4 regions of the Sorangium sp. So ce726 genome follow, and region 2 is predicted to be linked to each of the others. Evidence: riboswitches for the same ligand, from Rfam matches in the RefSeq annotation. Region 2 holds a riboswitch; each other region holds the start of a gene.
The links. A riboswitch is a leader RNA that binds a small molecule or an ion and turns the genes downstream of it on or off. The one in region 2 is predicted to bind cobalamin.

Region 1 (7,600 bases), 5.5 Mb from region 2:
ACGAGGCGCTGCACGAGGTGCCGCTCCGCGTCGGTCATCCTCCGCAGGTCGGCCACGTCCGTGGAGAAATCGACCTCCTCCACGGTCCACGTGTTCTTGATGGCGGCGCGGTACATCTCGAAGAAGGCCGGATAGGCCATCGGGCGCAGCGTGAGGCACTGGCCCGGATCCAGGAGGCGCGCGGGGCGGCTGACGCGGCTCACTGGCAGGCCTCGCACGCTGCGGGGTTCTCGAGCGCACACGCCACGTCCGCGGCCGCCTTCTCCGGCGGCGCCTGCCCCAAGCCGCCCTCGCGGCGCGGCGCGGGGCCGCCCTCGGTCGTGCGGTCGGGCGCCTCCACGGTCGCCTTGGCGATGCGCGTCGCGGGGCGCGATCGCAGGTAATAGGTCGTCTTGAGCCCCTTCTTCCATGCGTGGAAGTACATGCTCGAGAGCTGGCCGATGGTGGGGTTCTCGATGAAGAGGTTCAGCGACTGGCTCTGATCGATGAAGGCGCCTCGATCCGCGGCCATGTCGATCAGCGAGCGCATCGGGATCTCCCACGCCGTCCGGTACACGGCGCGGAGCTCCTCCGGCAGCTCGTCCATGCCCTGGACCGAGCCCTCCGCGAGCTTGAGCCGGGCGCGCGCCGCGTCGTTCCAGGCGCCGAGCCGCTTGAGCTCCGCGACCAGGTAGCGGTTCATCTGCAGGAAGTCCCCCGAGAGCGTCTCGCGCTTGAAGAGGTTGGACACCTGCGGCTCGATGCACTCGTAGCAGCCCGCGATCGACGCGATGGTGGCCGTCGGCGCGATGGCGACGAGCAGCGAGTTCCTGAGCCCCTCGGCCTGGACGCGCGCGCGGAGCGCCTCCCAGCGCGCCGTGTCCTCCGGGACGGCGCCCCACGCGTCGAACTGGAGCTCTCCGCGCGCGGCGCGCGTCTCGTCGAACGCCGGGTGTCGCCCCTTCTCCGCCGCGAGGTCCGCGGACGTCGAGAGCGCGTGGTAATACACCTCCTCCGAGATCCGCCTGGAGAGCTCCCGCGCAGCCGGCGCGTCGAAGGGCAGGCGCATCTGGAAGAAGACGTCCTGCAGGCCCATGAGCCCGAGCCCGACAGGCCGCCAGCGGAGGTTCGATCGCCTCGTCGAGGGGATGGGGTAGTAGTTGAGGTCGATGACGCGGTCGAGCTGGCGGACCGCGGTCCGCACCGTGCGCGCGAGCTTCTCGAAGTCGAACGCGATCGCGCCGTCCGCCAGTGTGGCCGTGTGGCGAGCGAGGTTGATCGAGCCCAGGTTGCAGACGGCCGACTCCTCGTTCGAGGTCACCTCCAGGATCTCGGTGCAGAGGTTCGAGAGGTGGACGATCCGGCCCGGCAGCGCCGTCTGGTTGCAGGCGCGGTTCGACTTGTCCTTGAACGTCATCCAGCCGTTGCCGGTCTGCGCGAGCGTGCGCATCATCCGCGCGTAGAGCTCGCGGGCCTTCATCGTCTTCCTGGCGAGGCCCGCCCGCTCGGCCTCGACGTAGCGACGCTCGAACTCCTCACCGTAGAGATCGGGCAGATCGCGCACGTCCTTCGGGTCGAACAGGCTCCATTCGCCGTCGGCCTCGACCCGCTTCATGAAGAGGTCCGGGACCCAGCTCGCGAGGTTCAGGTTGTGCGTGCGCGCGGCCTCGTCGCCCGTGTTGTCGCGCAGCGAGAGGAACTCCTCGACGTCGGCGTGCCACGGCTCGAGGTAGACGCAGCAGGCGCCCTTGCGCTTTCCGCCCTGGTTCACGGCCGCGACGGACGCGTCGAGCGTCTTGAGCCACGGCACGATCCCGCTGGAGTGCCCGTTGGTGCTCTCGATGAGCGAGCCGCGCGACCGCACCCGGTGGTAGGCGAGCCCGATGCCGCCCGAGAACTTCGAGAGCATCGCGACGTCGGTGTAGCGCTGGTAGATCGTCTCGAGGTGATCCTCCGGCGAGTCGAGCAGAAAGCAGCTCGAGAGCTGCTCGTGGCTCGTCCCGGAGTTGAACATCGTCGGTGAGCTCGGCAGGTAATCGAGCGACGAGAAGAGCCGGTAGAGCTCGATGGCCTGCGCCGCCGTCTCGGACAGCGCGCACGCGATGCGCAGGAAGAACTGCTGCGGCGTCTCGATGACGAGGCGCGTCTCGGGGTGCTTGAGCAGGTAGCGGTCGTAGAGCGTCCGCAGGCCGAAGTACTCGAGCTCATGGTCCCGCCCCGGCTCGATGGCGTCGTTCAGCTTGCGGGCGTTCTGCGCCACGAAGCCGTGCAGTCGATCGTTGATGAGGCCCAGCCGCCGCCCCACGGCGATGCACTGCGAGAAGGCGTGGATCTCCTGATTGCGGACTTCCTTGTCGATATAGGTCGCGAGCAGGCGCGCTGCGAGCTTCGCATACTGGGGCTCATCGGCGATGAGCGACGCAGCCGTCTGGATGGAGAGCTGATCGAGCTCGCGCGTCGTCGCGCCGTCGTAGAGGCCGCTGATGGTCTTGGTCGCGACGCGGAGCGCGTCGACGTCGGACAGGGCTGCGCAAGAGCGGCTCACCGCCCGGACGATCTTGTTGACGTCCACAGGCTCGCTCGACCCGTTCCTCTTCTTCACCCGCATCGTCGTGTGCGGGAGCGTCTCCTCCGCGCCGGCGCTCGTCATGGCGGGCGCGTGGGGTGCGTGGAGCGCGCGCAACGGCGCCGCGCCGTTGCTCTTCACCAACGGTTCGTTCAGCATGGCATCCTCCTCGTCGTGCTCGTTCCGAGCGGTCCCGGACCGCTCGCGTCGATGCCGCGAGAGCGAAGAAGCCAGCCGATGCGCACGGGTGCGCCAGGCTCTTTGGAGGAGCCCTCGGACCGACCGCTCGCCCCCGCGGGCGAAAGGAAGACAACGCGGGAGGGGGTCGGAACCGGGACAAGCGCGAGAGTCTGCGCCAGCTCGGACCTACCCGCCTCCCTCGAGGCTTCCAGGTCAAACCGGCGCTGGATGTCTCCCCTGCGCAGGATGTTGGCAGGTCTTCGGGCTCACGAGCGCTCCGGCTCTCGCCGGGTTCCTACGGTCCACCGCTTCCCAGCCCGAGGGCCAGTGCGCGTTGTGGAGATCGTTCTCGCTTACCGCTGCGGGGCAGCCCCGGATTCACACCGGGTTCCCTTTTGAGCCCCGGGCCGAAGCCCGAGGCACCAACATGGCCACTACATATGGTGGTGCAGTGAGCCGGTCAAGCGAGATGTTGTGGGGGAGCTCCTTTGCCCGGTTGCATGCTGGGTTGCATGCTCGGTCGCATGGTGGCGCGGTCGACGCTGGCGGTGCGCGCGGCGACGGGCCACAACGCGGTCGTATGCTGCCCAGCGAAGCGCGTCCGGCCGATCCGCTCGACGACCTCGTCGCGCTCCTGCGCGGCAAGCGGATCGTGGCGCTGACGGGCGCGGGGTGCAGCACCGAGTCCGGCATCCCGGATTATCGAGGGCCCGAGACGCGGCGCCGCGCGCGGAACCCGATCCAGGGGCGGGAGTTCTCCCGCTCGGCCGAGATCCGGCAGCGCTACTGGGCGCGCGCCGTGATCGGCTGGGAGCGGTTCTCCAGGGCCGAGCCCAACCCCGCCCACCGCGCCCTCGCGCGGCTCGAGCAGGCGGGGCAGCTCCAGGGCCTCATCACGCAGAACGTCGACGGCCTCCACCAGGCCGCGGGCAGCCGCCGCGTCATCGAGCTGCACGGCACGCTCTCCGAGGTCGCGTGCCTCGCGTGCGGCGCGATGGAGCGGCGCGCCGCCCTCCAGGAGCGGCTCCTCACGCAGAACCCCGGCTGGCTGCGCCTCGCGGCCGACCTCGCCCCCGACGGCGACGCCGACCTGCCCGCCGAGCACGTGGCGGGCTTCCGGGCGCCGCCGTGCCTCCGCTGCGAGGGGCCGCTCAAGCCGCGCGTCGTCTTCTTCGGCGAGAACGTGGCCAGGCCGATCGTCGACGCGGCGTTCGCGCTCGTGGACGCGGCGGACGCGCTCCTCGTCGTCGGCTCCTCGCTGGCGGTCTTCTCGGGCTACCGCTTCGTGCTGCGCGCAGCGCAGCGAGGCATCCCGATCGCCATGATCAACCTCGGCTCCGCGCGCGGCGAGGAGCTCGGCGCGCTGAAGATCGAGGCCCGGGCCGGCGAGGTGCTGCCGCGCCTCGCCGAGGCGCTCGGCGTCGGCGCCGCCGCGGCGCCCGGGTGAGGCGCCGAGCGCCGGCGCACGCGCGGCGCTGGATCACCCGCGCCGGTACATCACATCGCTGCGGAGGACGTACTTGCTCCCCCGTGTCACGGCCGCGCCGCGGTGGAGCCGGCGATGCTCGAACAGGAGCGCCATTCCGCGCCGCGGGGCGATGCTCCGACCGCCCCAGAAATCGGTCGTGCCGCCCTCGAAGTCGTCGTTCAGGTAGATCATCGCGGTGAAGAGGCTCCGCTCGCCGTCGGATCGCACGAACGATCCATCGCCGTGCCAGTTGAAATATTCGCCCTCGGTGTAACGATAGTAGCGGAAACGCTCGTTCAGCCCGACGGCGCGGTGGAGGCCGAAGCTCGGCGGCATCCACGGCGCGAGCCGCTCCCAGAGGCTCGCAGCGAGCTCCGGATCGTCGAGCATGACGCGGCCGTTGTTGCGCACCTCGAGGTTGATCACCTCGCCGCCCCCGATCGGCGCCTGCTCGAAGCCTCGCGCCTCGGCGAGCGCGATGAAGCCCTCGCACTCGTCGGGCGACAGGACGTTCGTCACCGTGAAGATGCGGAGATCGTCGGTGTAGTCGGTGCACTGGGCGGTTCGTTCGGCGTGCAGGGTGCTCATGCGTGAAGCGTGGGTCCGGGCGGACCGGATCCGGAAGGGCGGACCCGGGCAGGACCGGGCAGGACCGGGCAGCGCGGTGGACAGGAGAGCGCCGCATCGCCGATGATCGAGCGCTCGCACCGATGGCACGGGTCTCCAGGGCGGGCCGCAGCGCGGAGCCCGCGGTCCGCTTCAACCACACGCTCCTCCAGCGGGCGCGGCTCGATCTCGACCTGACGCAGGAGCAGGTCGCCGCGTCGATCGGCGTCGACGTGCGGACCTACCGCCGCTACGAGTCGGGCGCCGTCAACGATCCGCGGCTCGGCTTCTCGGTCCGGAGCCCGTCCCGGCGGCGGATCATCGAGCGGCTCGGCGCCGAGCTCGGCCTCGCCGAGGCGGAGCTGCTTGTCGTCGAGGCCGAGGCCGAGGCCGCGCCGGCGGCGGATCCCGCCGCAGAGGACGCGGGTGCAGCGAGCCAGGCCGCGGAGGCGCCCGACGGGGTGGGGAAGGCGCTTGCGGGGGCGGGGGAGGCGCCCGCCGGGGTGGGGAGGGCGCTCGACGAGGAGGCAGGGGAGAAGGCGCCGGCCGGCGCGCCCGCGCCGTCGCAGGGAGCCGCCCCGGCGTGGCGCCCGCTGCACGCGCACACGCTCCAGCGAGCGCGGCACTTCGTCGGGCGCGCAGAGATCCTCGATCGGCTCGCCGTATGGGCCGACGTATTGCCGCCGTCCCCGCGGGTGATCGCGCTCCTCGGCGTCGGCGGGGCGGGCAAGACCGCGATCGCCGAGCGCTTCCTCCAGGGGCTCGGCGACGCCCCGCGGCCTGGCGGGGTGCTCGTCTGGAGCTTCTACGACGACCCCAGGACCGAGGCGTTCCTCGACCAGGCCGTGGCCTACTTCGCGCCGGGCGCGGGCGCCTCGGGCCTGGCGGCGCCGCGGCCGCCGGCAGCGCCCGGAGCGCAGCTCGCGCGGCTGAAAGAGGCGCTGGGGCAAGGGCCGCCGCACCTGCTCGTTCTCGACGGGATCGAGACCGTGCAGGCCGAGGGGGGCGCAGGGCGCGCGCACGGCGAGCTCCACGACGCGCTCCTCCGGCGGCTGCTCTGCGCGATCGCGTCCGGGCTCGGCGGCGCGCGGGCGCTCGTCACGTCGCGCTTCGAGCTCGCGGATCTGTCCGCCTGGGCCGAGGGCGGGCTCGCGACGATCCGGCCAGAGCCGCTCTGCGAGGGCGATTCGGCGTCGCTCCTGCGCCGCTGGGGCATCCGCGGCGACGACAGCGCCCTCGGCGCGCTGTTCGAGACGACGGGCGGCCACGCGCTCTCGGTCGCCGTTCTCGGCTCCTACGTGGGCGCGTTCCTCGGCGGCGACGCGGGGCGGCTCTCCGCGGCGCAAGCGGCGCACCTCGCCGAGGCCGAGCAGGACGACGTCCTCGCCCGCCGCCTGAGCTCGGTGCTGTCGGCCTACGCGCGCGCGCTGCCGCCGGGCGAGCGGGACCTGCTCGCGCGCCTCTCGGTATTCCCCGGCGGCGCGGGCGAGGCGGCGCTGCTTCAGCTGATCCGGGCCGGCGGCGAGATCGCCGGCGCCATGGCGGGGTGGGGCGCCGCGGAGCTCGCGCGCGGGCTCGCCCGGATCGAGCGGCTGGGGCTCGTGTTCGCGGCGCGCCCGGGCGAGCGCTGCTACTCGACGCACCCCTTCGTGCGGCAGCACTTCAAGTCGCTGCTCGGCGTGCCGCCGGAGCGCGTCCACGCCGCGGGGAGCGCGACGGCGCAGCCGCGCCTCGACGAGGCGCCGCGCCGGGCGCCGCGGGAACGCGGGGCGGTCGACGCGTACGAGGCCATCCTCACCGAGCTGCTCGGCGCCGGGCGGGCGGGCGAGGCGTACGAGATCTACGCGCTCGCCCTCGGCGGCTTCGCGCACCTCGGGCTCAAGCTCGGCGACATGTCCCGCGGCGCACGCATCCTGCGCGCGTTCGCCGGCGGCGACGACCCCCGCGGCATGCCGGCCTCGCTGCCCGCGCGCGCGAGGGCATCGCTCGCGTACGACGCGGGGCTCTACGCCGGTGCACTCGGGGATCTCGCGTTCGCGTGCGCCTGCTACGAGGCGCACAACGAGATCGCCGGCGCGCTCGCCGATCCGGCCCCGATCGCGACCGGCCTGCGCACGCTGGCGTACACGGCGCGGCTGCGGGGCGACCTGGCCGGCGCGCGCGGCCTGCTCGAGCGGTCGGCGGAGATCGCCGGCGGCGCCGCGGGGAGCGCCCGTCGCGCCGCGGACCAGGTCCACGTCGTGCGCGCGCTGGCGCTGCTCGCCGCGGTGCTGCACGACCTCGGCGAGGTCGACGCGGCGGGAGAGCACTTCGCGCGCCTTCGGGAGCTGGGCGACGCGCCGGTGGCGCGCCGCGCGCTCTGGGAGGCGGAGCACGCGCTCGCGCTCGGTCGCCGCGACGAGGCGCGCGAGGCCACGGAGCGGAACATCGCCGAGTGCAGGCGGAAGGGATGGGAGGGGCACGTCGCGCACGGCCACACGCTGCTCGGCCTCGCGCTGCTCGACGGTGGCGAGGGCGGCGACGGCGATGTCGCGCCGGCCGAGGCGCACCTCGTCGAGGCGCGCCGCTGGGCTTCCGCGACGGGCGAGGTGGAGGTCGCGCTGCGGTGCCACGAGCTCGCGGCGCGGATCGCGCTCGCCGCTGGCCGGCTCGACGACGGCGCGCGGCAGGCGCTCGAGGGGCTGCATGTCGCGGAGGCGTGCGGGTTCGGCCCGTTCCGCGCCCGGCTCGCGGTCGTTGCCGCGCGGTGCGCGCTGGCCCGCGGCGCGGGGGCGGCGGCGTCCGCGACGGCGCTCGCCGAC
Region 2 (7,600 bases):
GTGAGGCCGGCGGGCCGCACAGGCGCTCCCAGCGCGCGCCCGGAGGCGCCCCCTCTGGCGGCGAGCAAGAGCGATCCATCGGCGTCGAGCGCGATGAGCCGATCCTCCGCCACCACGACGGTGCGCAAGGTCCCGAGGCCGAGGTCGAGCTCCTCGAGCACATCACCGCCATCGGGCGAACGCCATGCGAGCGTCCCGTCGCTGCGGCCGATCACCGCGGCATCGCCGTCGCACCCGACCGCCACCGCGCGTGGATCGTCGATCGGGATCCGCGCCACCTGATTCCCGTCGTGGTCGAACCGAACGATCGCCTCGCCGCGAATGAGGAGCCAGGGGAATGCGAGGTCGACGCCCCCCCATTGCTCATCGACGAGAGCGTGGTCCGGCGTCACGCGTCCGATCCCCTCGGTCAGCAGGAGATCGGTCCTGATCAGGCAGCCGCTGTGACCGACAGCATGGATATCCACCTCATCGCTGTACGCGAGGTCATCCCAGGACAGGCTCGCAACGAGCGCGCCGCCCTTGTCGAGCCGATGGACGGTGCCCGTGGCGCCCACGACGAGGACGCCGCCGTCAGCGAGAAATCCGATGCCGTGGATGCACGGCGAATAGACGTCGGCGGCGCCATGGGGGACCTGTGGCGGGGCGTAGGTGAAGTGGTCACGCGCCCAATCGCCGACGTGCGCCACCTGATCCTTGGTGCCTATCGCGAGCCGCCCGTCCGTCGCCAGCGCGAGCGCGCTCACGTTCGCTTTCATGCGACGCGCGCCGAGGGGAGTCACCCCGTCGAGCGCCACGCCCGTCACGTGCTCGCCGTGGGCGATCGCGATGCCGCTCGGCCCGATAGCCCAGCGCGTGCCGCGCTCGCGCCTGAGCGCGCGTCCGTCATCGAGATCGATGATCAGGAGCACGGCGCCGTCGACGCGGGCGACGAGGCGGCCGTGGGCCGCCCCGATGCGATCGACGCGCTCGTACCTTGCGAGAGTTCGCCACATGAGCCCTCAGGTGGACGGCGCGCGCTTCACTCGGCCGGGTAGATCTCGTGCACGAAGTCGTGCATCTCCTCGAGCTCCCGGTAGAGCCGGCCGAGCCCGTCGACCTGGGCGCGCAGATCGAGCTCGACCTGCTTCGTGAGGATGAGGAGCGAGCGCAGGTAAGGCAGCTTGGCGTCCCCTGGAGGGGTCTTCGCGACCTTCTCCTGGAGCTCCACGAGCGACCCCTCGAAGAGGCGGGAGAGGTTCTTCAGGTCGCCGGCGCGCAGCATCGCCGAGACCGGCCCGGGCTCGGCGGCCGCGGCGCCGAGCTCGGCGAGCTCGTGCGCGCGCTCGCCCGGATCGTCGATCCCCAGGATGTTCATGAGCCCAAGGCGGAGCGCGGCGATCTCGTGACAGGCCATATCGGTTCTCTCCTATCCATCCTTCATTGCATGATGTCGTCGACGAGCCGGGCCACCAGCCGGTCGCCGAGCAGGTGCTCCTCGACGAGGTCCTTCGCGTCCTCCTCGCGGACGCCGCGGTACCAGACCCCGTCGGGGTAGACGGCGACCGTCGGCCCCTCGCCGCAGCGCCCCATGCACGACGTCCTCGTCACGCGGATCTGCTGCTGCTGGCCGGCCTGCTTCACGAGGCGGCGCACCGACTCGAGCAGCGCCAGGCTGCCGCGGTCGACGCAGTCGGCGTTGCCGCAGACGAGCACGTGCTTGCGCAGCGAGCGGTGGGCGTGCGGGTGGTTCGACGCCTGCGTGTGCGTGAGCGTGTGGCGCACGCTGTAGAGCATCGCCTTGAGCCCGCCGACCTCCCGGGCGAGCCCCGGCAGCGCGGTGCGGTACATGCACGTGTCGCAGGGGAGCGGCGCCTCGCCGGCGAACGCCTGGCGCGCGCGCTCGTCGATCAGGCCCTCGAGCGCGCTCGACCGGCCGAGGTGCGGCGCGAGCGACGCCCGGATCCACGGGTACGTCGACGAGAAGCGGTCGACCTGCTCGGCGAGCTTCGTCATGAGCCGCCCGGCGAAGAGGAAGTAGGGGACCACCACGACGCGCTCCGGCCGGTGCCGCGCGACCCGCTCCAGCGTCTCCTCGACCGAGGGCCGGGTGATGCCGATGAAGGTCGGCTCGACGAGCTGGAGCCCGCGGCCCTCGCCGATGAGGCGCGCCGTCTTGCAGAAGTCGCCGTTCGCGTCGGGGTCGCTCGACCCGCGCCCCACGACGACGAGCGCCGATCGGGCCCGCGCCGCCGGGTCGGCCGGCAGCGCGGTCGCGGCGCGCTCGAACGCGAGCTCCGCGAGCGCCGGGTGCACGCCGAGCGGCCGCGCCGCCGAGAAGCGCACGCCCGGGTGCGCGGCCCGCGCCCGATCGAGCGCGAGCGGGATGTCGTTCTTCACGTGCCCCGCCGCGAACAGGAAGAGCGGCACGACAGCCACCCGCGACGCCCGCGCCGCGAGCGCCGCGAGCGCGTCGGCGAGGTGCGGCGTCGCGAGCTCGATGTAGCCGTGCTGCACGGCGATCCCGGGCCGCGCCGCGGCGTAATCGGCCACGATCGCCTCGAACTCGGCGTTCGACGCGGCGTCGCGGCTGCCGTGGCCGATCAGCAGGAGACCGTCGTCATGCACGCGAGCGCCTCCTCCAGGGTGAGCGGTAGGCCCGCGCCGCCCCGCGGCGGCACGGGGGTCATCCGGGTCCAGAGCTCGGCGACCCACGGCCGCCGCACCCGCGCCCGCGCGAGGAGCTCTCCCCGCGCGAACACCTCGCGCGGCGGCCCGTCCGCGAGGACGTGACCGTCGCCCAGCAGGACCGCGCGCGTGGCGAAGAGCGGCACGAGATCCACCGCGTGTGTCGCGGTGACCAGCGTGGTCCCCTGCTGCTCGGAGAGCGCGCGCAGCGTCTGGCACAGGGCGAGCTCGCCCTCCGGGTCGAGCCCCGCGGTCGGCTCGTCGAGCAGCAGCACCCGCGGCCGCATCGCCAGCATCCCGGCGATGCACGCGCGCTTGCGCTCGCCGAAGCTCAGCGCCTCGATGGCTCGATCGGCGAGGTGCGCGATCTGCACGGCGGCGAGCGCCTCCTCGGCGCGGCGCCGCGCCTCGGGCGCGGGCAGGCCGAGGTTCCTCGGGCCGAACAGGACGTCGTCGAGGAGCGTCGCGCCGAGCAGCTGGTCGTCCGGGTCCTGGAGCACGAGCGCGGCGCCCGCGGCGACGGCGTCCGAGGGCGAGCCCACGCGGCGGCCGGCGATCTCGACGCCGCCGCCGGGCGCCGGGAGGAGGCCGACGAGCGTCCGGAGCAGCGCTGTCTTGCCGGCGCCGTTGCCGCCGAGCACCGCCACGGACTCGCCCTCGGCGACGTCGAGGTGCACGTCGCGCAGCACGGGCTCGCTGTGCCGGTAGCCGAGCCGGGGGGCGCGCAGCGCGATCGCGATCATCCGGCCTCTCCCGCGGCGACGCTGAGCCCGAGGGCCGCGAGGGCGGCGGCGGCGAACGCGAGGTTCGCGGCGGGCGCGCTCGTCCTTCGGTCAGCGACGGGGAGCTTCCCGTGGTAGCCGCGGAGCTGCATCGCGAGCGCGGCGCTCTCGGAGCGCTCCAGCGTCCGGAGCGCCACGACGCCCGCGACGGCGCCGGCCGAGCGCGCGGCGGCGCCGGGGCGGGTGAACCCGCCGCGGAGCGCGGCGGCGCTCCACGCGCTGTCGGCCGCGCGCTGGAGCACGCCGGCGAAGCGCCGCGTCAGCGCGAGCAGCTCGACCAGGGCCGCGGGGACGCCGAGCCCGGCGAGCGCCGCCTCGATCTCGGCGGGCGCGGCGGCGCCGGCGAGCCAGCGGAGCACCGCGGCCGCCGCGAGGACGCGCGCGCCGATGGCCACGGCGCGGCGGGCCCCCTCGGCCGTGATCGCGTCGACCGGGAACGGCGCGCCGGGGAAGAGCGGCGCCCCCGGCGTGAGCGCGAGCGCGAGCGCCGCCGCGACCACGCCGATCCACGCCGCGGGCGCGGCGGCGCGGAGGACGGCGCGCGCCGGCGTGCCCTGGAGGCGGAGGGCCGCGCACGCGAGGAGGAGCAGCGCGGCCGGGGTGACGGACGAGCGCGCGCCCGCGGCGACGCAGCACGCCGCCACGGCGGCCCCGAGGCGGAGCCGGGCGTCCACGTCGCGGAGCCGCGCGGGGGAATCAGTCCGCACGGAGGCCTTCGCCGCCGGCCTTGCCCGCGGGCGCGCCGGCGCGCTCGACGAAGAGCACGCGCGAGAAATAGCCGAGGGCGAAGCCGGCGAGGAGCCCCGCCCAGAGGAACGCGAAGAGCAGGAGGTCGCCCTCGAGGCCCGCGAACAGCGGCCCCGTGTCGTGGCGCCCTGCGTCCTCGGCGACGCGGCGGACCACGGCCTCGTCGACGCCGTCCCAGGACGCGTTGCCGCAGGCGGCGAGCCAGAGGGAAGCGGCGAGCTGGAGCGCCGCGCGCGCGCGCCGCGCGAGCAGCGCGGACATCGGGCGCTGTCCGAGCCGCCGCATCACGACGCCCTCGGGGCGAGCCGGACGACCTGGAGCCGGTCCAGGATGTCGGGCCGCCGGGCGCGCAGGAAGGCGAGCGCCCCCGCCGTCATGACGCCCTCGAGAAGGCCGAGCGGCAGCTGGGTGGGGACGAAGGCGAGGGCGACACCCGTGAACATGGACGTCACCGACCCCTCGCCCGAGAGCCCGAGCGCCAGCGCGAGCGCCGTGGTGGCGTAGGTTGCCCAGTCCGACGTCACGCCCGCCAGGAACCCCGCGACCCACAGGTTCGCGCCGCAGCGCCGCGCGAGATGGAAGGCGAAATATCCGGTGAAGGCGCCCGCGATGCCCATCGACGCGACGTCGGCGCCGAGCGTGGTGAGGCCGCCGTGCGCGAGGAAGAGGGCCTGGATAAGGAGCGCCACCACGGTGACGAGGACGGTCATCCAGGGGCCGATGAGCACCGCCGCGAGCCCTGTGCCGCACGGGTGGGAGCAGGTCCCGGCGGTCGGCACCGGCACGGGCATGCACGAGATCGCGAAGACGGCGGCGGCGATGAGGCCGACGAACGGCTTGTAGAAGGTGTCCTGCTGGGTGCGGCGCCGGAGCAGGTGGAGGGCGATCGCGACGAAGGGCAGGGCGAGCGCGTTCCAGACGGCGCACCAGCCGAGCGGCAGGACGCCTTCCGCGAGGTGCATCGCGGCCGCGGGCCGGGGCGAGAGGAGCGTCCCTATAGACACGGCGGCGATCGACACAGCGCGGCCGTGAAGACCGATTTCGGCGCTCCGGGTGAAGTCCGCACCCGAACGCCACGAAGACGTGCGCAAGCTGCACCTCGTGGGGGGCTCGGGTAGGTCTCCCGGCTCATGGGTTCAGGGAGCTGATCGAGCTCCCTGCGCTGCGTCCACCTTCCCAGGCCTTTTCCAAGGAGGCCCAGTGGTCTTCGGAGGCAGCTCCCCACTCACGGTGGCGGGACCGCGCCGGTTTTGCACCGGCTTCCCTGTTATGCCCCGGAGGGCACCCGAGGAATGGATTGTCAGGCCGGTGCTCGGTAATCCCGTTTCGCGCCCGGCGTCAAGGACGTCGCGCCCCGATCGCCGAGGAGGTGCTCAGCGGGCGCTGCATGCGGCACGGCATGTCAGACGAGCTTCCCGTCGAGCGCGGGCCAGCTCCGCCTCGCGCGCGCTGCCTTGCGCGTCGGCCTGCGCGTCTTGGCGACGCGATCGCGGGAGCCGGGCGCGCCCACCTGAGGGCGCGGACCGGGCGAACCCGGGTGCGTCGACCCGGGGGCGCGAGCTTCCGCCTTGCGCGGTCCGGCTCGCCGCGGCCCGCCGCGAGCGCCCTCGTCTACAGCGTCGGTGCGGCGGTGATGCCCGCGCAGGTGGGCACCCCGCCCTCGGGGGCGCTGCCGAGGCGCACGAGGCCATCACTGCCGAGGCGCGCCGCGCGCCCGTCGGCGCCCCATCGAGCAGACATGGACGCGCCGGCGAGCGATCGAGGCCCTGTGATGCGATGGCCGAGAAATTGACCCAGACGCATCATGCGAAGAGTCGTCGAGCACACGTCTTGAATTATGTCCGCCTTAGATAAAATCTGTTTACTTTATCGCCGCGAGGGTCCAGCGCCTGTCGCGGGCTGCGCCCGCATGGGGTCTCTCGTGCGCTTGAATACAAGGCGCCGGCGCGTTCTTTCCGCAGTGTGCTTTGTTCGTCCTGGCTCTTTACTCGGGAGCAGGTGTCCGGTGTACGGCCCGTTGCCTCGTGGCATCTCTTATTGAAGAGATGGGGGATTTCGTGTTCGCTCGTCTCGGAATGCGAGACGAACGCTGCGCTGAGCGCTGTCTTCGGTGGAGGGGTATGCCCGGCTCGAACGTGAATTCCCGCAGAGCTGGTGGTTGTGGGTCGCGCGCCCGCCTGGCCGTCTTCGCGCCTTGAGCGCTCTGCTCGCTCGGCGTGCAGGCGTTGCACTTTGTTATCGACAACGCGCTTGCGGATGCCACAATCTGACTACCGCATGCGCACCGGCGCGGACCCCCCAGCCCGGAGCGCATGCGGTCTTGTTTCTTAGCACCGTGACGGACGTTCAAGACTCCGGCGCGGTGTCCCTGCCGCGGTCATTCTGGGCCCCCCTCCAGCGTGATGCGCGGTATTTTTTTGCCGTCGAGCGCGGTTCGCGCCTTCGGAGCTCTCACTTCCCGGTGAACGTGGCCTGCGATTTCGCCAGGAACGCTTTCATTCCAAGCTGTTGATCATCGCTGCCGAAGAGCGCGGCGAAGGCCTGGGCTTCCAGCTCGTTGGCGGCGGCGAGGTCGAGGCTCTCGCCGCGCAGGAGGACGCGCTTGGCGGCGGCGACGGCGAGCGGCCCGCGCGAGGCGATCTTGAGGGCGGTCTCGCGGGCGCGCGCGAGGAGCTCGGTCGCCGGGAAGACGGCGTTGACGAGCCCGATCGACAGCGCCTGCTGGGCGGTGATCATGTCTCCTGAATAGACGAGCTCGCGCGCGCGTCCGGGCCCGACCCGTCGCAGCAGCCGCTGGGTCCCGCCGAACCCTGGGATGACGCCCAGGTTCACCTCGGGCTGGCCGAGTTTGGCGCCTTCGGCGGCGTAGATGAAGTCGCAGGCGAGGGCGAGCTCGCAGCCGCCGCCCAGCGCGAAGCCGTTGACGGCGGCGATCACGGGGAAGGGGGCAGTCTCGATGAGCTCGGCGAGCCGGTGGCCTGCGTCGGCGAACCGCTTCGCGGCGATGCTGTTCATGGCCGCCATCTCCGCGATATCGGCGCCGGCGACGAACGCCTTGCCGGCGCCGGTCAGCACCGCCGCGCGGACCTCGTTGCCGTCGGCGGGCGCGAGGAGATCGCGGAAGGCCGTGGTGAGCTCGCCGAGGACGGCGGGGTTCAGGGCGTTGAGTTTGTCGGGCCGCTGGATGGTCACGGTGGCGACGTGATCCGCGCGCTCGACGGCGACGAACTGGAGCGTACCGCGAGCAGGGGCCCCCGGCTGCTGTTCTTGAGCGGTCATGGAGCGTGGTTAGCAGCGCCCCGCGCCGGGGGGAAGCGCCTGCCGTGGGCCATGGAAGGCGTCATTCCGTGTCCGCCCGATCCCGCTGTGTCGAGGCCGTTGCCGAGCCGACGAGCGAGCGATTT
Region 3 (7,600 bases), 5.5 Mb from region 2:
GACGCGCTGCCCGCGTACGCCGTCGCAACGATGACGTCCTCGGAGGCGAAGGCGAGCGTGGGCTGGACCGCGGCGCCGAGCGCCCTGGCCACGCCGAGCCGCTTGATCTCCTCCGGGGGCGAGGTGCGAGCGTCGTAGATCACGATGTCGCTCGTCGCCGGGTCGTACTCCATCGTTTCGGTGTTGAAGCGGCTCGAGCAGGCGACCGCCAGCCGCTCTCCCGAGGGCGACACGGCGAGACGCCCGCAGCCGTAGAGCCCCTGCACGTCGACCGTCCATGTGACAGCGCCCTGCCCCGGCGAGACGCCCACGAAGCGCCCTTCGCCAGCGGTCGAGAGGTCCGCGGCGAGCCGGCCGAGCGATACGACCACGTCGTCACCGATGCGCGCCATCCCCGACGGGCGCGGCAGGAGCCCCTCTTCCTCCTCCGGCAGGGCGATGCGCCCCGCGATGGAGTACTCCTTCGTGTCGACGATCAGGAGATCGCCGCCCTCGTCGAACGGCTCAACGCCCGGGCTCGGGTTGCTCCCGTAGCGCGACACGAGCGCGCGGTCCGCGTCCACCTCGATGTAGTCCTGAGGGTTCGACTCGAACCCCTGCCCGACCGGGAGCTGCGCGAGCACCTCGGCGGTCTCGAGATCCATCCATGTGATCACGTTCGTGCCGAACCGATCGAGCAGGACCACGCGGCCGGACGGCGGCGCCGCCCTCGGGACATCGACGTCGCCGGACAGCGCGAGGCTGAGCCCCGGCTTCGCCGAGCCGCTCGACACGAAGGAGGGAGACAGGGTGGTCCCGTCGAGCTCCGACACAACGATGTTCGTCGACTGGTAGTCGCTCGTCACGATGACGACGCCGCTCTCACACGCGTCCCCATCACCGCCGCCGTGGACGCCGCCCGTCGACGGCGGCGGCGAATCCACGTTGCACCCGAGGAGCGGAATCGAGATCGCGATCGCAAATAGACTGATCTTCACCATGTTGACTCCAGTGTGAAAAACACGCTCCGTCCCGGGAGCGGAAACCCGACGACATCCGTACGCCGCGCGTCCAGCAGGTCCGCGACGCGACCTCTCACCGCGAGGTGCCCGCCGAGCCACCTCGCCTCCGCGTCGAGGTCGAGTGTCGCTTGCTCCGCGATCACGCCGAGACCGGCGGGATCGGCGTACCGGCTCGACTGGTACACGGCCCGGAGCTCGCCCGACGCGCCCGAGAACACGGCGCCGCCCGGGCGCTTCCACTCGGCGTGAAGGCGCGGCGCGACGACGAGGCGCGAGCGGAACGGGAGGATGTCGTTCCTCGTCGTCCGCCCCGGCGTCGTGTCCCGCGGATCGAGGAGCGTCGCCGCGATCTCGGCGCGGAGGAACCGGGTCACCTCGACCCCGGCCAGGAGCTCCGCGCCCACGACGCGGGCGCGGCCGACGTTGTACGGCCTCACGTAGCCCTGGCCGGATTTCTCGTACGCGACGAGCCCGGAGACAGCGCTCCCGAACGCGAACACATCGACGAAGGCGCCGCGCAGCACGGCGCCGCGCCCCGTCTGCGCCCGGATCCCGGCCTCGATCGTGGCGCTGGACTCCGGCTCGAGCTCCGCGTTGCCGTGGACGAAGCCGGAGACGCCGTACACCTCGCCGAGCGTCGGGACGCGGACGTAGCGGCCCACGGTCGCGAGGAGCCGGAGCCGGTCGCTCCCCGCCTCCACGCCGACCCGCCCGGTCGGGACGAGCACGTCGCAAGGGCGCTCCCGGTCCGCCCCGGTGGCGTGGCACTCCCCGCTCGCGAGGGCGTGCAGCGCGAGCCCCTCGCCGAGGCGCGCCGCCGCGCTGACGGCGCCGCGCGCGAACGAGCGCTGCGCGCGCGCGAGCGGTACGTCGTCCGGCGCGCGCGAGATGCCCTCGCGCGCGACCGAGAGCACGGGCCGCACCTGGAGCTGGTCGGCGAAGGAGAGCGTCGCCCCGAGCGTCTGCTCCAGCCGGCGGCCGGCGAGGCGTAGCTCCGGCGTGAGCAGCGCGAGCTCGAAGAGGGGATCATGGATCTCCGACCGCGCCTCGATGAACGAGGTGCGCGCCTCGAGCGTGTGCTGCGCCTCTCCGCCGAACGGCACCCGCGCCACGACGGACGTCAGCACGCGCCGCGATTCGCTCCGCGCCTCTCGGGACGGCAGGAGCGCGAGCCTCGGCACGCCCTGCTCGCGGCCTGTGCCGTTCGCGATCACGTCGACGATCGCGCCGCCCCCGAGCTCGACGCGCGCGAGCGCCCAGGCGTCGATCGTGCGCACGTCGGCGTTCTGCCGGCGCTCCACGGTGTCGTCGCTCGTGTTGTTGAAGAGCGTCCCGCGATCGTTGACGAACGCGTAGCGGTTCGTCGCGGCCTCGGCGCTCACCCCGGCGATCGCGCTCACCGGGCCCGCGCTGGCGCCGGCGAACGCCCACCCGCGCCGCGCGCCGAGCGAGCCCGCCATGGCGCCCACGCCGGCCGTCGTCCGGGAAGGCCGCCGCGGCTCGAAGAAGATCGCGCCGCCAGGGCCGAGGCGGTCGGCCTCGATGGGCGCATGGCCGCGGTAGATCTCGATGCGCTCGATGAGCCAGAGGGGCACGAGGGAGAGATCCGCCGTCCCGACGACGTCGTCGTTCAGGCGGACGCCGGCGAGGTACACCGGCGTCTGCGTGGCGGTCGCTCCCCGGAGGGCCGCGGTCGCCGGCCCGCCGAAGCCGCCCGACTCGATGATGAGCACGCCCGGCTGCGTGCGAAGCACGTCCGCCGCCCCGAGCCCCGCGCCGGTGAGGCGCTCGCGGGTCAGCACCGACCCCGCGACGGACCTGTCCCTGGGCGGCGCGGGCGCGCGCATGCGATCCCCCTCGACGTGCACCTCCAGCGAGGCCGTCTCCGGCGGAGCGGCAGCGTGCTCGCCCCCCTTCTCGCCCTCCGGCCTGCGCAGATCGTCGGCGCGGGCGGCCGGCAGGGCCGCCACGGCGCCGCAGGCGGCGAGCGCGAGCCAGCACGCCACGCCGGCGCTGCGGCGCCGACGCGACCGACAATCCGAGGAATCAACCATTCACGCGCCGCCTGCCCGCGTTGACCCAGCGCTGCTCCGGGTGAGCTGAGAGCCGAAGCGAGGGGGCTGCGTGACGGGCTACGGCACCGCGCGCGTGCGAGGTGGTCCAGAGCCTGCGCGCCTTCCCCTCGAAGGCTCAGGTCAGCGCGCGCCAGCGCACCGGCGCGCGCACCTTCGGCAGGTCTTCGGACTCACGGGCGCTGCGGCCGTCGCCGGTCGCTCTCCTACAGATCACCGCTTCCCAGGCTGCTCTGGTGCGTGCCCAGTGCTTCTTGGTGATGGTCGTTCCCGTTCACCGCTGCGGGGGCAGTCCCGGATTCTCACCGGGTTCCCTTTTCAGCTCGCCAGGTGATGGCCGGACGAGCACCGATGGCGGGGCGACTCGTCGCACCCGTCACGCAGGATGTCAACGCTGAAGCGAAGGCCCAGAGCGCCCCGTCCACGGGCCCACCGGCGACGCACACCCGAGACAGAATCGGGAGTCCCTTGACAGTCCTGCGCGCTCGTGCCATGAGTTACTTGAAACTGATTTTCTTTATCAGAATCTAGCGGCCCGAGACCTGACGTCCAGCGCCCGATGATCCGAGCCCACGTGGCTCTCGACGCCCATCGGAGCTGAATGTGACGAGTCCATTTCGACGCTCGCGCCGACTCTGCCCCTCGACGCCTTCGCTGGCGGAGCGCGCGCGGCTCCTTGCAGCCGCGCGCCTGCCCATGGCTGCCGAGGGCGCGCGCCGGCGCTCCTGTAGCGCGCAGCGGCGCCGTGGAGCCGGAAGCGCTGTCGAGCGTCGGGCGACGGGCCTGCGGCGCGCGCTGTCGGCGCGTGCCTCGATCGGACCGCGCGCCGGGCGTCCATCCCATCGAGTTCGACCCCGCGGAGCGCCTCGCGCCGAAGGCGCGGGCCGCGGGGGCCGAGCCGCGCCCGGGCGCTAGCGCCGGGAGCAGCGCCGCTGTCGCGCGGTGACGGGCCCGGCGCCATGGCGCGGGCGCCCCGCCGCAGCCGCTACCCATTTCCACACCTTCAAGGAGTGTTTGATGAGTTCCATCTCGATGCCGGCCTCTGTCGCGCTGCCCGCGGTGAACGCAGGGCAGCTGTTGAAGCAATACACCCCTGAGTCGTCGTTCTTCTTCGCGTCGCCGACACGCACCCTCCTCGCGCAGGGCGTACACGACATGATCCTCGAGCCGAACGGCGCGGATCAGGGCGATCGCCTCGCGGACCGCGTCACAAGGGTGCTCGCGGCGGCGTCGAGAGCCGGCCAGGGGCTCCCCATGGTGGTCGGCGCGGTGCCGTTCAACAGCACGTCGCCCGCGCACCTCATCGTGCCGAGGGCGATCCAGAGCGCTGGCCCGCTCAACCACACGTCGGAGGCGCCGAGATCGCACCTGCCGATCACCATCCAGGAGCTGCGCCAGGTCCCCGAGCCCCGCGACTACGTGCGCGGCGTCGAGACGGCGGTGGGCCTGATGCGGTCCGAGGCGCTGAGCAAGGTGGTCCTCTCCAGGATGCTGGAGATGGTCGTGCGAGAGCCGGTCGATCTCCGCCTCGTCCTCCAGCGCCTCTCGCAGCAGAACCGGAACGGCTACACCTTCGCCGCCAACCTCTCGGATCCGACCGCGGGGCTCTCCAGCTCCGAGCGCGGCGTCCCGACCTCGCGCGCGCGGACGCTCATCGGCGCGAGCCCGGAGCTGCTCCTGTCCCGCTCCGGGCTCCGGGTGATCGCCAATCCGCTCGCCGGCTCCGCGGTCCGCAGCCCGGACCCCGACGAGGACCGCCGGCGGGCGATCGCCCTGCTCGCGTCCGAGAAAGACCGGCACGAGCACGCGATCGTCGTCGACGCCGTCGCCGCCGCGCTCCGGCCGTTCTGCCGGCGCCTGAGCGTCCCCGACGAGCCTTCGCTCACGCAGACCCCGACGCTGTGGCACCTGTCGAGCCGGCTCACGGGGGAGCTGCGCGATCTCTCGATCTCCTCGATGAAGCTGGCCACCGCGCTGCACCCGACCCCCGCGGTGTGCGGATACCCCACGGACCGCGCCCGCGACGCCATCGAGGCGATCGAGCGGTTCGACCGCGGGTTCTTCACGGGGCTCGTGGGCTGGTCCGACGCCAGCGGCGACGGCGAGTGGGCGGTCGTCATCCGCTGCGCCGACGTCGCCGGCCGGGCGCTCCGCCTCTATGCCGGGGCCGGGATCGTCATCGGATCGAACGGCGAGCACGAGCTCGCCGAGACCACCGCCAAGCTCGGGACGATGCTGAACGCGCTCGGCCTCAACCAGGCGCCGGAGCGGGCATGAGCGCTCCGGAGGAAAGCCGGCAGGCGCCCGCGCAGGCGCAACCGCAGGCGCTCGACGGCTGGACTCCGTGGCCGGCCGAGATGGCCGATCTCTACCGGCGCGCCGGCTACTGGCGCGGCGAGACCTTCGGGCGCCTGCTCCGCGAGCGGGCCGCGCGGCACCCGGATCGGATCGCGCTCGTCAGCGGCGATCGCCGGCTGAGCTACGGTGAGCTCGATCGGCGCGCCGATCGCCTCGCCGCGGGCCTCCTGCACCTCGGGCTCCTGCCGGGGGATCGCGTCGTGGTCCAGCTCCCGAACATCGCGGAGTTCTTCGAGGTGTGCTTCGCGCTGTTCCGGCTCGGGGCGCTCCCCGTGCTGGCCCTGCCCGCGCACCGGCGCGCCGAGATCGCGTATTTCTGCGAGCACACCGAGGCGGTCGCCTACGTCATCGCCGACCGGGACGGCGGGTTCGACTACCGCGAGCTGGCGAGCCAGCTCCGGCGCGACGTCAGGACCTTGCGGCACGTGCTCGTGGCCGGCGAGCCGGGCGAGCACACAGCGCTCTCCAGCCTGGATCGGGAGCCCGTCGAGCTCCCGGAGCCCGCCGCGGGGGACGTCGCCTTCTTCCAGCTGTCCGGCGGGAGCACCGGCGTACCGAAGCTCATCCCGCGAACGCACGACGACTACCTCTACAGCGTGCGGGCCAGCGCGGAGATCTGCGGGCTCGACGAGGGCAGCGTGTACCTCGCCGTCCTCCCCGTCGCGCACAACTTCACGCTCAGCTCACCCGGGAGCCTGGGCGTGCTCCACGCCGGCGGCCGCGTGGTGCTCTGCCGCCGCCCCAGCCCGGACGAGGCGTTCCCGTGGATCGAGCGGGAGCGGGTCACGCTGACCGCGCTCGTGCCGCCGCTCGCCTCGGTCTGGGTGGAGTCGGCCCGGACGGCGCGGAACGACCTGTCGAGCTTGAAGGTGCTCCAGGTGGGCGGCGCCAGGCTCCCCGCGGAGGTCGCGCGCCGCGTGGGGCCGACCCTGGGCTGCAAGGTGCAGCAGGTGTTCGGGATGGCGGAGGGGCTCGTCAACTACACCCGCCTCGACGACCCCAACGCCGTCGCGATCGAGACGCAGGGCCGGCCCATCTCGCCCCACGACGAGGTCCGGGTCGTGGACGACGACGACCGCGACGTCGAGCCCGGGCAGGTCGGTCACCTGCTCACGCGAGGGCCCTACACGATCCGCGGCTATTACAGGGCCGACGCGCACAACGAGAAGGCGTTCACGCGCGACGGCTTCTACCGCACGGGCGATCTCGTGCGGCGGACCCCGGAGGGCAACCTCGTCGTGGAGGGCCGCGCCAAGGATCAGATCAACCGCGGCGGCGAGAAGATCGCGGCCGAGGAGGTCGAGAACCACGTCCTCGCGCACCCGGCGGTGCGCGACGCGGCGCTCGTCGCCATGCCGGACTCCCACCTCGGCGAGCGATCGTGCGCGTTCCTCGTGGCCCGCGGGCAGCCGCCGCCAGCGAGGGAGATCAGCGCCTTCCTGCGCGAGCGCGGCGTCGCCCAGTACAAGGTGCCCGATCGCATCGAGTGGCTCGACGCCCTCCCGACGACGAGCGTCGGCAAGGTGGACAAGAAGGCGCTCCGCCGGTGGATCGCCGACAGGCTCGCGCAGGGAGCGCGCGCCTGAGAGGACAGCGCGGGCCCAGGCGGCGCAGCGACGCCCGCGGCCCGTTCCATCGACAGGAGCGCTGCGACCAGAAGAGAGAGAAGAGAGGAACGACCATGGCCATCCCCCGCATCCAGACCTATCGCATGCCACGAGCCGAGGAGCTCCCGGAGAGCCGGGTGTCATGGCGGCCGGACCCGGGGCGCTCCGTCCTCTTGATCCACGATATGCAGGAATATTTCCTCGGCTTCTACGACGCGAGCGCGTCGCCGATGGTCGAGCTGATCGAAAGTGCCCGCCTGCTCCGGGAGCGGTGCACGGCGAGCGGGATCCCGGTCGTCTACACGAAGCAGCCCGCCGAGCAGACGAGGGCCCAGCGCGGCTTGCTGACGGATCTCTGGGGACCCGGGCTGACGCAGCAGCCCGACAAACACGAGATCGTGCGCGAGCTCGCGCCGGGAAGCGCCGACACCGTGCTCACCAAGTGGCGTTACAGCGCCTTCCAGCGCACGGAGCTCCTGGATCTCATGCGCCGGTGGGGCCGCGATCAGCTGATCGTGTGCGGCGTGTACGCGCACATCGGGTGCCTGCTGACCGCGTGCGA
Region 4 (7,600 bases), 940 kb from region 2:
TCCGCACAGGGTATGTGACATCCGGGAAGCCTGGCAGATGTTCGCAGAGCTCCTGACCGCGGCGTCGGGCGACGCGGTGAGCGAAGCCGCGTTCCGGGCGTCGCTCGACGCCCTGCGCGAGGACCTCCGCCGGACATGAGCCGGCGCCGCGCCTACTCCCAGTACAGCGTCGCCCGCCCGATCGCCGTGAACGGCCAACCCGGCGAGTAGTGGATCCCGGTGACCGCGGCCGGCTCGTACCGCAGCCGCGACTCGCTCGCGAACTGGACCTCGCGCCACGTCGTGTCGAAGAGGTTCTGGATGTCCACGGCCACCTCGACGTTCTTCCACCGCAGCCCGGCGTTGGCGTCGACGACCGTGAACCCCTCGGCGGTGAGCGACTCGTCCTCGGTCGCGGGCCGCGCGCCGATCGCCTTGACCCGCAGCGCCGCGAACGGCGTGAACGCGCCGAACGTCGGGCGGACGCCGACGCCCGCGGTCAGCGTCTGGGTCGGCGCGAGGGCGACCGCGCTCGCGTTGCCGGCGTTCTCGCGGAAGCGCGCGCGGGTCAAGGTCGCGTCCACGTCCGCGAAGAGCCAGCTCCTGAGCCGGTAGCGCCCGCCGATCTCGATCCCGTAGCGCCGCGTCTGCCCCGACGCCTCGGTCTCGCCCGCGTCGCCGCTCCAGACCAGCTCCGAGTCCAGGTCGAGCAGGAAAGCGGCCCCGCTCAGGGACAGGCCGCGCAAGGGCGCGACCCGCACGCCGACCTCGTAGCCAATCGCGGGCGTGATCAGCGTCGCCGCCCCCTCGCCCAGCACCGCGCCCTGCGCGTCGTTCGAGTGGAAGCCCCGACCGAAGTGGGCGAAGAGATCGACCCCCTCGGCGGGCGACACGATCGCCGTGAGCTTCGGGAGCAGCTGCATCTGTCCCCGGGCGCCGCTCGACCTGTTCCCTGCCGCCTCGAGGTCCTCGCCTGGGTCGTCCACGTTGACGTCGATCCACTGCCCGCGCGCCCCGAGCACGACGCGGAGCCAGCGCCGGAGCCGGGCGTCCTGCTCGACGTAGACGCCGATCTGGCTCTCGTCGACGTGGGTCCTGCTCTTCTCCTCGATCCGCTCGCGCGCCTCGTCGTGGTGGAGGGACTTGTCGATCGCGTCCGCGCGGATCTGCGCGCCGAGCGAGGTCGTGAACCTCGCCCCGCCGAACTCGTATTGCCTGCGGAACCGGAGATCGGCGCCCCCGACGGTGCGGTCGTCGTTCTGCTCGATCTGATCGCCGTGGACGGGGTCCTCGCTGAAGAACGTGAAGTTCGAGTACAGCGTGAAGCGGTAACGGACGAGGTAGGCCAGCGCGCTCAGATCGGCGTCCCGCCACGCGGTCGAGTAAGCGACGGACGCCATATGGCGCTCGGTCGCCCCGCCCTCGGTCGGATCCACGGCGCCGAAATGGTCGATGCACGGCTGTCCGAATGCCGAGGGCGGCGGGTTCAGGCCGCCCTGCTCGCCCTCGCCGCACACGGCGCGCGCGGGGATCTGGCCGGAGCCGTGCCAGGTCGATCCGTACGACATCCATGTCATCTGGACCTTCCCGGTGTTGCCGAGATCGTGCGTGGCCCGCAGGTACACGTTGAAGCGCTTGAGCCGCTCCGGGCTCAGGAACGGCCCGTCGTTCCGGTAGATCTCCGCCGCGGCCACCGCGCGCCACGCGTCGCCGAGATCCGGCGAGGCGATGACGAGGCCGCGCTGGATACCGTACTGCCCCAGGCTGACCTGCGCGTAGCTCTCCTCGAGCTTCTCGGCGAAGCGCAGGTTGACGGCGCCCGCCGTACCGAAGTCGCCGATGCTCGCGTAATAAGGCCCCTTGTAGCCGTCGAGCCCTGTCACGAGCTCCGGGATCATGAAGTAGAGATCGGTGAAGCCGTGCCCGTGGCCGTGGCTGACCATGTTGACGGGCACGCCGTCGACGAAGAAGGCGACGTCGGTCCCATGGTCCGCGTCGAACCCGCGGAGGAAGTACTGGTTCGCCTTGCCGCCGCCCGCGTGCTGCACGGCGAAGAGCCCGGGGACCGACTCGAGGATGTCGCCCGGCCGGAGCCTCGGCCTGAGCTCGAGCTCCCGGCGTCCGACGGAGACGCGCGACGCGGCCTCGCTGCCCGGCTTCTCCGCCTGGATCGTGACCTCGATCGCGGCGTCGCCCGCGGGCGCGCCCTCACCGGTGGGCGCTGCAGCGGCGGCCTCCGGCGGGGCAGCGGGCGCCTCGGGGGTGTCGCCCTCGGCGCGCGCGGGCCGCGCGGCGGCCAGCACCATGGATAACGCGGCGAGCAGATGAAATGGATGGCGGTGCCCGTGGCTCGTCGTGACCGTCTCGCGCAGCATTCGTGTCCTCCTTCGCCGCAATCGCGCGGAGCGGCGTCGGGCCGCTCGCGTCGAGCTCCGCGAGGACGAAATGGCTGGCCATCGCACGGTGCGCTGGACCGACCTCTCGCCCCCACGGGCGACCGGAAGGCGACGCGGGGGGCGGTTCGGTATCCGGGACGTGGCAGAGGCAGAGCTGCACCGGCTCGGACCTCACCGCCTCCCTCGAGGCTCCCAGGTCGAACCGGCGCCGGATGTCTCCCGCCGCCGGGCGCTGGCAGGTCTTCGGGCTCGCGAGCGCTCCGGCCTGGCCGGCTCCCTACTGTCCACCGCTTCCCAGCCCTCGGCGGGCCAGTGCATGGGGTGGAGGTCGTTCTCGCTTACCGCTGCGGGGCAGCCCCGGAATTTCACCGGGTTCCCTCTTCGGCCCAGGCGAGCGCCCGGGCACCAGCACGGCGCGCACCCTATGGCCGTGCGCCTTCGGCTGTCAATCGCTAGCGCTCCCCTCGCCCGCTCGGCGCGCCCGGGCTCATCCGCGCCACGCGCGCGCCTCGCGCTCTCCATCCAAGCGCCCCAAGCGCCTCGCCGGGCGGCTGCCGTGCAGGCCGAACGTTCGGGCTCTAGCGAGGATGGGCTCGCTCCTCCGTGGGTCGCGTGCTACACGGCCGCCGCCGTATATGCCCCGTAATGATCTCCGCAATATCGCCATCGTCGCCCACGTCGACCACGGGAAGACGACCCTCGTCGATCACATGCTGCGCCAGTCGGGCGCCTTCCGAGAGAACGAGGTCGTGGCCGAGCGCGTCATGGACTCGAACGACCTCGAGCGGGAGCGCGGCATCACCATCCTCGCGAAGAACACCAGCATCCGGTACCGCGGGGTCAAGATCAACATCGTCGACACGCCCGGCCACTCCGACTTCGGCGGCGAGGTCGAGCGCACGCTCATGATGGCCGACGGGGCGCTCCTCCTCGTCGACGCCGCCGAGGGCCCGCTGCCGCAGACGCGCTTCGTGCTCTCGAAGTGCCTCCAGCGCGGCTTCCCGATCATCGTGGTCATCAACAAGATCGACCGGAGCGACGCGCGCGCACACGAGGTGCTCTCCGAGGCGTTCGACCTCTTCTGCGACCTCGAGGCGAGCGACGCGCAGATGGACTTCTCGACGCTCTACGCCGTGGCGAAGCTCGGCCAGGCGAAGCGAGAGCTCGAGCACGAGGCGAAGGACCTCGAGCCGCTCTTCGAGACCATCCTCGAGCGGGTCCCCGGCCCCTCCGGCGACCCCGACGCGCCGCTCCAGGTCATCGTCTGCAACACGACCCACGACGACTACGTGGGCCGGCTCGCGGTCGGCCGCGTGGTCCGCGGCACCGCCCGGTCGGGCGCCGACGTCGCGCTCCTCACCGAGGACGGCCAGTCCCGCGGCTACGTGAAGATGCTCTACGTCTACGAGGGGCTGAAGCGGGTCCCGGTCGAGAGCGCCGTCGCAGGCGAGGTGGTCGCCATCGCGGGGCTCGACTCGGTCACGATCGGCGACACGATCACGGATCCCGCGCACCCCGAGGCCCTGCCGCGCATCGTGGTCGAGGAGCCGACGATCAAGATGAAGATCGGCGTCAACACGTCGACCTTCGCCGGCAAGTGCAAGCAGTCGAAGTTCCTGACGAGCCGTCACCTGAAGGAGCGGCTCGAGCGCGAGGCGATGAAGAACCTCGCGATCCGGGTGGAGCCGACCGAGGTGCCCGACACGTTCGTGGTGCTCGGCCGCGGCGAGCTCCAGCTCGCGATCCTCGTGGAGACGATGCGGCGCGAGGGGTACGAGATGCAGCTCTCGAACCCCGAGGTGGTGACGCGCGAGATCGACGGCGAGGTGATGGAGCCGCTCGAGCTCGTGGTCATTGACGTGCCGGACACCTACGTCGGCATCGTGACCGAGCGCCTCAGCACCCGGCGCGGCCGGATGGTGAAGATGACGAACCCCGGCTTCGGCCGCGCCCGCCTCGAGTTCCGGGTCCCGTCGCGCGGGCTCATCGGCTTCCGCGGCGACTTCCTGACGGCGACGCGCGGGACGGGCCTGCTCAACACGATGTTCGACGGCTGGGCGCCCTGGGGCGGCCCGATGATACGCCGCCCGACCGGCGCCATCGTCGCCGATCGCGCCGGCGTGGCGACCCCGTACGCGCTGCACCACCTGCAGCCGCGCGGGATGTTCTTCATCGTCCCCGGCGTCGAGGTTTACGAGGGGATGATCATCGGCGAGCACAACCGGCCGAACGACACCGACGTCAACGCGATCAAGGAGAAGAAGCTGTCGAACGTGCGCAACCACGGCAAGGACGAGAACGTCCTCCTGGCCAGCCCGCGGCTGCTCACGATCGAGACGGCGATGGAGTGGATCGACGGCGACGAGCTCGTCGAGGTCACGCCCGACGCGGTGCGCGTCCGCAAGAAGGTGCTCGCGTGCAACCGCCGGGAGCGCCGCGAGGACGCGATCGAGCAATCGCAGGCGGTGGAGTGAGCGGCGGGGGCGCGCGGAACGTCCGACGCGCGCCCCTGCCGTGCCTGCCGCGCGATAGGATGCCCTGATGAGAACGACGCAGCTCTTCGCTTTCCTGGCTTCGCTCGTCGCGCTCTCGGGGGCGGGCGCTTGCGGCGGGGCGGTCGTCGTCGACGGGCTCCCCGGGAGCTCCGATGGCGCCGGGGGCGCTGGCGCGGCCGTGGGCTCGCAGTCGGCGAGCTCCGGCGGGCCCTCGATCGAAGAGCAGAAGGCCTCGTGCGATTTCTTCTGCTCGCTCTTCGACGGCGTCACGTGTCCGGAGCTCCGGTGTCGCGAGCAATGCGCCGACCTGCTCTCCGAGCAGCGCCCTTGCAACGCGCTGACCGCTCCTTTCTTCGACTGCGCGGGCGAGACCGTCGCCTCCGCGGACCAGATCCCCTGCGCGTTCCTCGCGCCGTCGATCGCGTCGCTCTTCGATTGCCTGAGCGGGCGCGTTTCGGAGTGCACGACCGATTTCCTGCCCCCGACGTGCGATGCGCCGTTCGAGGCGCTCAGGGCGTGCCAGCGCGATCAGGGCCGGTAGCGGGGGCGCTCGTGGCCTGACGCGCGCGGCCGCGCGCCGGGATCGAGGGCGCTCCGGAGCGGCCCGAGGGCGTCGACGACGAACGTGACGAGCGCCTTCACGCGCGGCACCCCGCGCGTATCGCGGTGCACCCCGAGCCACAGCTTGCGCCCTGGCGGCGGCGAGGGCGGCGAGAGCAGGCAGAGGCCGGCGGTCGCGTCGCCCAGGTAGCGCGGCAGGCAGACGAGCCCGACGCCGGCGGCCCCCATCGTCGCCTGGGGCTCACGGCCGTTGGTGCGTGCGGCGACGCGGGCCTTCGCGGCGACGGCGCGCACCCATGACAGGTCGGCGATCGCCGGAGGATCGTCGTTCATGGTGACGAGGGAGTGGCCCGCGCACTGCCGGTCGAAGTCCGGCGGGCCGTGCTCGGCGAGGTAGGCCTCCGATGCATAGAGGCCGAACCCGATCCGCGCGACCTCGCGCTGGAAGACCTCGTGGTGCTCGAACGCGGCGGGGCGCAGGGCGATGTCCGCTTCCCGCCGCGGCAGGCTCAGCCACCGCGCGTCCGCGACGAGATCGACGGAGATGGCGGGATGGCGCGCGAGGAACGGGACGAGCATCGGCCCGAGGACGCGCGTGGCGAGCCACTCGGACGCGGTGATACGGAGGTGGCCTCTCAGGCCAGCGTCGCGTCCGGCGGCGGCGCGCTCGGCGGCGAGCGCGTCCTGCTCCATGCGCTCGGCGTGGCCGAGCACGCTCTCGCCCGCGGCCGACAGCGCGAACCCCGACGGTGAGCGCTGGAAGAGCCTCGCCCCGAGGCGCCGCTCGAACGCCGCGACGCGCCGCCCCACGGTCGGCTGGGTGACCTTCAGGACGCGCGCGGCGGCGGAGAGGTTGCCGTGCCGCGCGACGGCGAGGAAGTAGCGCAGATCGTCCCAGTCGAGCATGGCTCCGGGGCGCGGGGCGCTGCTGCCGGAGAGCGCTCCGCGCCATGCAAAGGTGCATGGCGAGTCTACGTCGATGGTGGATCCCCGGGCAACGGTGGACCGCGCATGCTCTCCCGCGTGCGTTCCCGCACCCGCGCACTCGCGCTCTCGCAGGTCGCGTGGTTCACGTCAGATGATCTGATGGAGGCCGGCATGTTGACGAATCGTCGTGAGTTTCTCCACCGCGTGACCGGTACGGCCGCGGCGGGCTTCCTGGGCTCGGCCCCGGCCGGGACCACCTCCTGTGCCGCGCAGCATGGGCCGGCGCCGCCGCGGCCAGCAGCAGGATCAAAGATCAGGGCGGTCGCCTTCGACGCCTTTCCGATCTTCGATCCGCGGCCGATCGCGGCGCTCGCGGAGGATCTCTGTCCGGGCAAGGGGGCATTGCTGAGCGAGGCGTGGCGCACCCGGCAATTCGAGTACACGTGGCTCCGGGTCGCGTCCCACGAGTATGCCGACTTCTGGCAGGTGACGGCGGATGCGCTGGTGTTCGCCGAGCGCGCGCTGGCGCTCGATCTCGGGGAGGAGAAGCGGGCGCGGCTCCTCGGCGCGTACCTCGATCTCCGGGCGTGGCCCGACGTGATGCCGGCGCTCCGGGCGCTGAGGGGCGCGGGGATCCGGCTCTCGTTCCTGTCGAACTTCACGCCGAAGATGCTCGGGGCCGCCATCGAGGGCTCCGGTCTGGCAGGCCAGTTCGAGCACGTGCTCAGCACGGACCGGGCAAGGACATACAAGCCGGATCCTCGCGCGTACCAGATGGCGCTCGACGCGTTCGGCCTCACGCGCGAGGAGATCGCGTTCGTCGCGTTCGCGGGCTGGGACGCCGCGGGGGCCCGGTGGTTCGGCTATCCCACGTTCTGGGTCAACCGCCTGGGCCTGCCGGCCGAGGAGCTGGGCGTGAGCGCCGACGCGACGGGAGCGAGCCTCTCGGATCTTGTGGAGTTCGTGAAGGAGAGGGCGTGACCGGCGGGGCCCCGCCGCCTGTGCGAACAGCTGGTCCCAGGGCTCCCGGCGCGCCTCACGGCGGCGAGGTCACGGCGCTGCGCATGACGCGCAGGGAGTCGCGGGCGAACCGCCCCTGGACCCGGCGCGCGTAGGGATAGCCGAGCCGGGCGAGGAGGTGGTTCGGCCGGGAGACGGCGAAGATGTCGTAGGCGACCTCGCCGGAATGCTCGTTGTGCTCGACGAGGAAGCGCTCCTCGCCGCGCTCGCCGTGCTCCTCGA

Region 1: linked by a shared signal. The riboswitch ahead of WME79_RS21840 (ribonucleoside-diphosphate reductase subunit alpha) and the one ahead of WME79_RS01360 (energy-coupling factor ABC transporter permease) in region 2 are both predicted to bind cobalamin.
Region 3: linked by a shared signal. The riboswitch ahead of WME79_RS21855 (TonB-dependent receptor domain-containing protein) and the one ahead of WME79_RS01360 (energy-coupling factor ABC transporter permease) in region 2 are both predicted to bind cobalamin.
Region 4: linked by a shared signal. The riboswitch ahead of WME79_RS04820 (TonB-dependent receptor) and the one ahead of WME79_RS01360 (energy-coupling factor ABC transporter permease) in region 2 are both predicted to bind cobalamin.

The regions. Positions count from the first base shown of each region.
Region 1 is NZ_CP150349.1:5,839,076-5,846,675, reverse strand. It holds gene WME79_RS21845 (ribonucleotide-diphosphate reductase subunit beta) at 1-140, opposite strand, end outside; gene WME79_RS21840 (ribonucleoside-diphosphate reductase subunit alpha) at 200-2,629, opposite strand; cobalamin riboswitch at 2,960-3,167, opposite strand; gene WME79_RS21835 (NAD-dependent protein deacetylase) at 3,306-4,172, shown strand; gene WME79_RS21830 (prolyl hydroxylase family protein) at 4,206-4,781, opposite strand; gene WME79_RS21825 (helix-turn-helix domain-containing protein) at 4,904-7,600, shown strand, end outside.
Region 2 is NZ_CP150349.1:349,714-357,313, forward strand. It holds gene WME79_RS01330 (WD40 repeat domain-containing protein) at 1-995, opposite strand, end outside; gene WME79_RS01335 (DUF3209 family protein) at 1,022-1,396, opposite strand; gene WME79_RS01340 (CbiX/SirB N-terminal domain-containing protein) at 1,420-2,607, opposite strand; gene WME79_RS01345 (energy-coupling factor ABC transporter ATP-binding protein) at 2,583-3,410, opposite strand; gene WME79_RS01350 (CbiQ family ECF transporter T component) at 3,407-4,156, opposite strand; gene WME79_RS01355 (hypothetical protein) at 4,146-4,457, opposite strand; gene WME79_RS01360 (energy-coupling factor ABC transporter permease) at 4,481-5,194, opposite strand; cobalamin riboswitch at 5,293-5,500, opposite strand; gene WME79_RS01365 (hypothetical protein) at 5,808-5,936, opposite strand; gene WME79_RS01370 (enoyl-CoA hydratase/isomerase family protein) at 6,648-7,475, opposite strand.
Region 3 is NZ_CP150349.1:5,847,776-5,855,375, forward strand. It holds gene WME79_RS21850 (hypothetical protein) at 1-980, opposite strand, end outside; gene WME79_RS21855 (TonB-dependent receptor domain-containing protein) at 974-3,007, opposite strand; cobalamin riboswitch at 3,215-3,441, opposite strand; gene dhbC (isochorismate synthase DhbC) at 4,091-5,350, shown strand; gene WME79_RS21865 ((2,3-dihydroxybenzoyl)adenylate synthase) at 5,347-7,017, shown strand; gene WME79_RS21870 (isochorismatase family protein) at 7,113-7,600, shown strand, end outside.
Region 4 is NZ_CP150349.1:1,294,621-1,302,220, reverse strand. It holds gene WME79_RS04825 (hypothetical protein) at 1-139, shown strand, start outside; gene WME79_RS04820 (TonB-dependent receptor) at 153-2,354, opposite strand; cobalamin riboswitch at 2,593-2,800, opposite strand; gene typA (translational GTPase TypA) at 2,963-4,849, shown strand; gene WME79_RS04810 (hypothetical protein) at 4,917-5,411, shown strand; gene WME79_RS04805 (LysR family transcriptional regulator) at 5,399-6,337, opposite strand; gene WME79_RS04800 (haloacid dehalogenase type II) at 6,530-7,339, shown strand; gene WME79_RS04795 (DUF1990 family protein) at 7,395-7,600, opposite strand, start outside.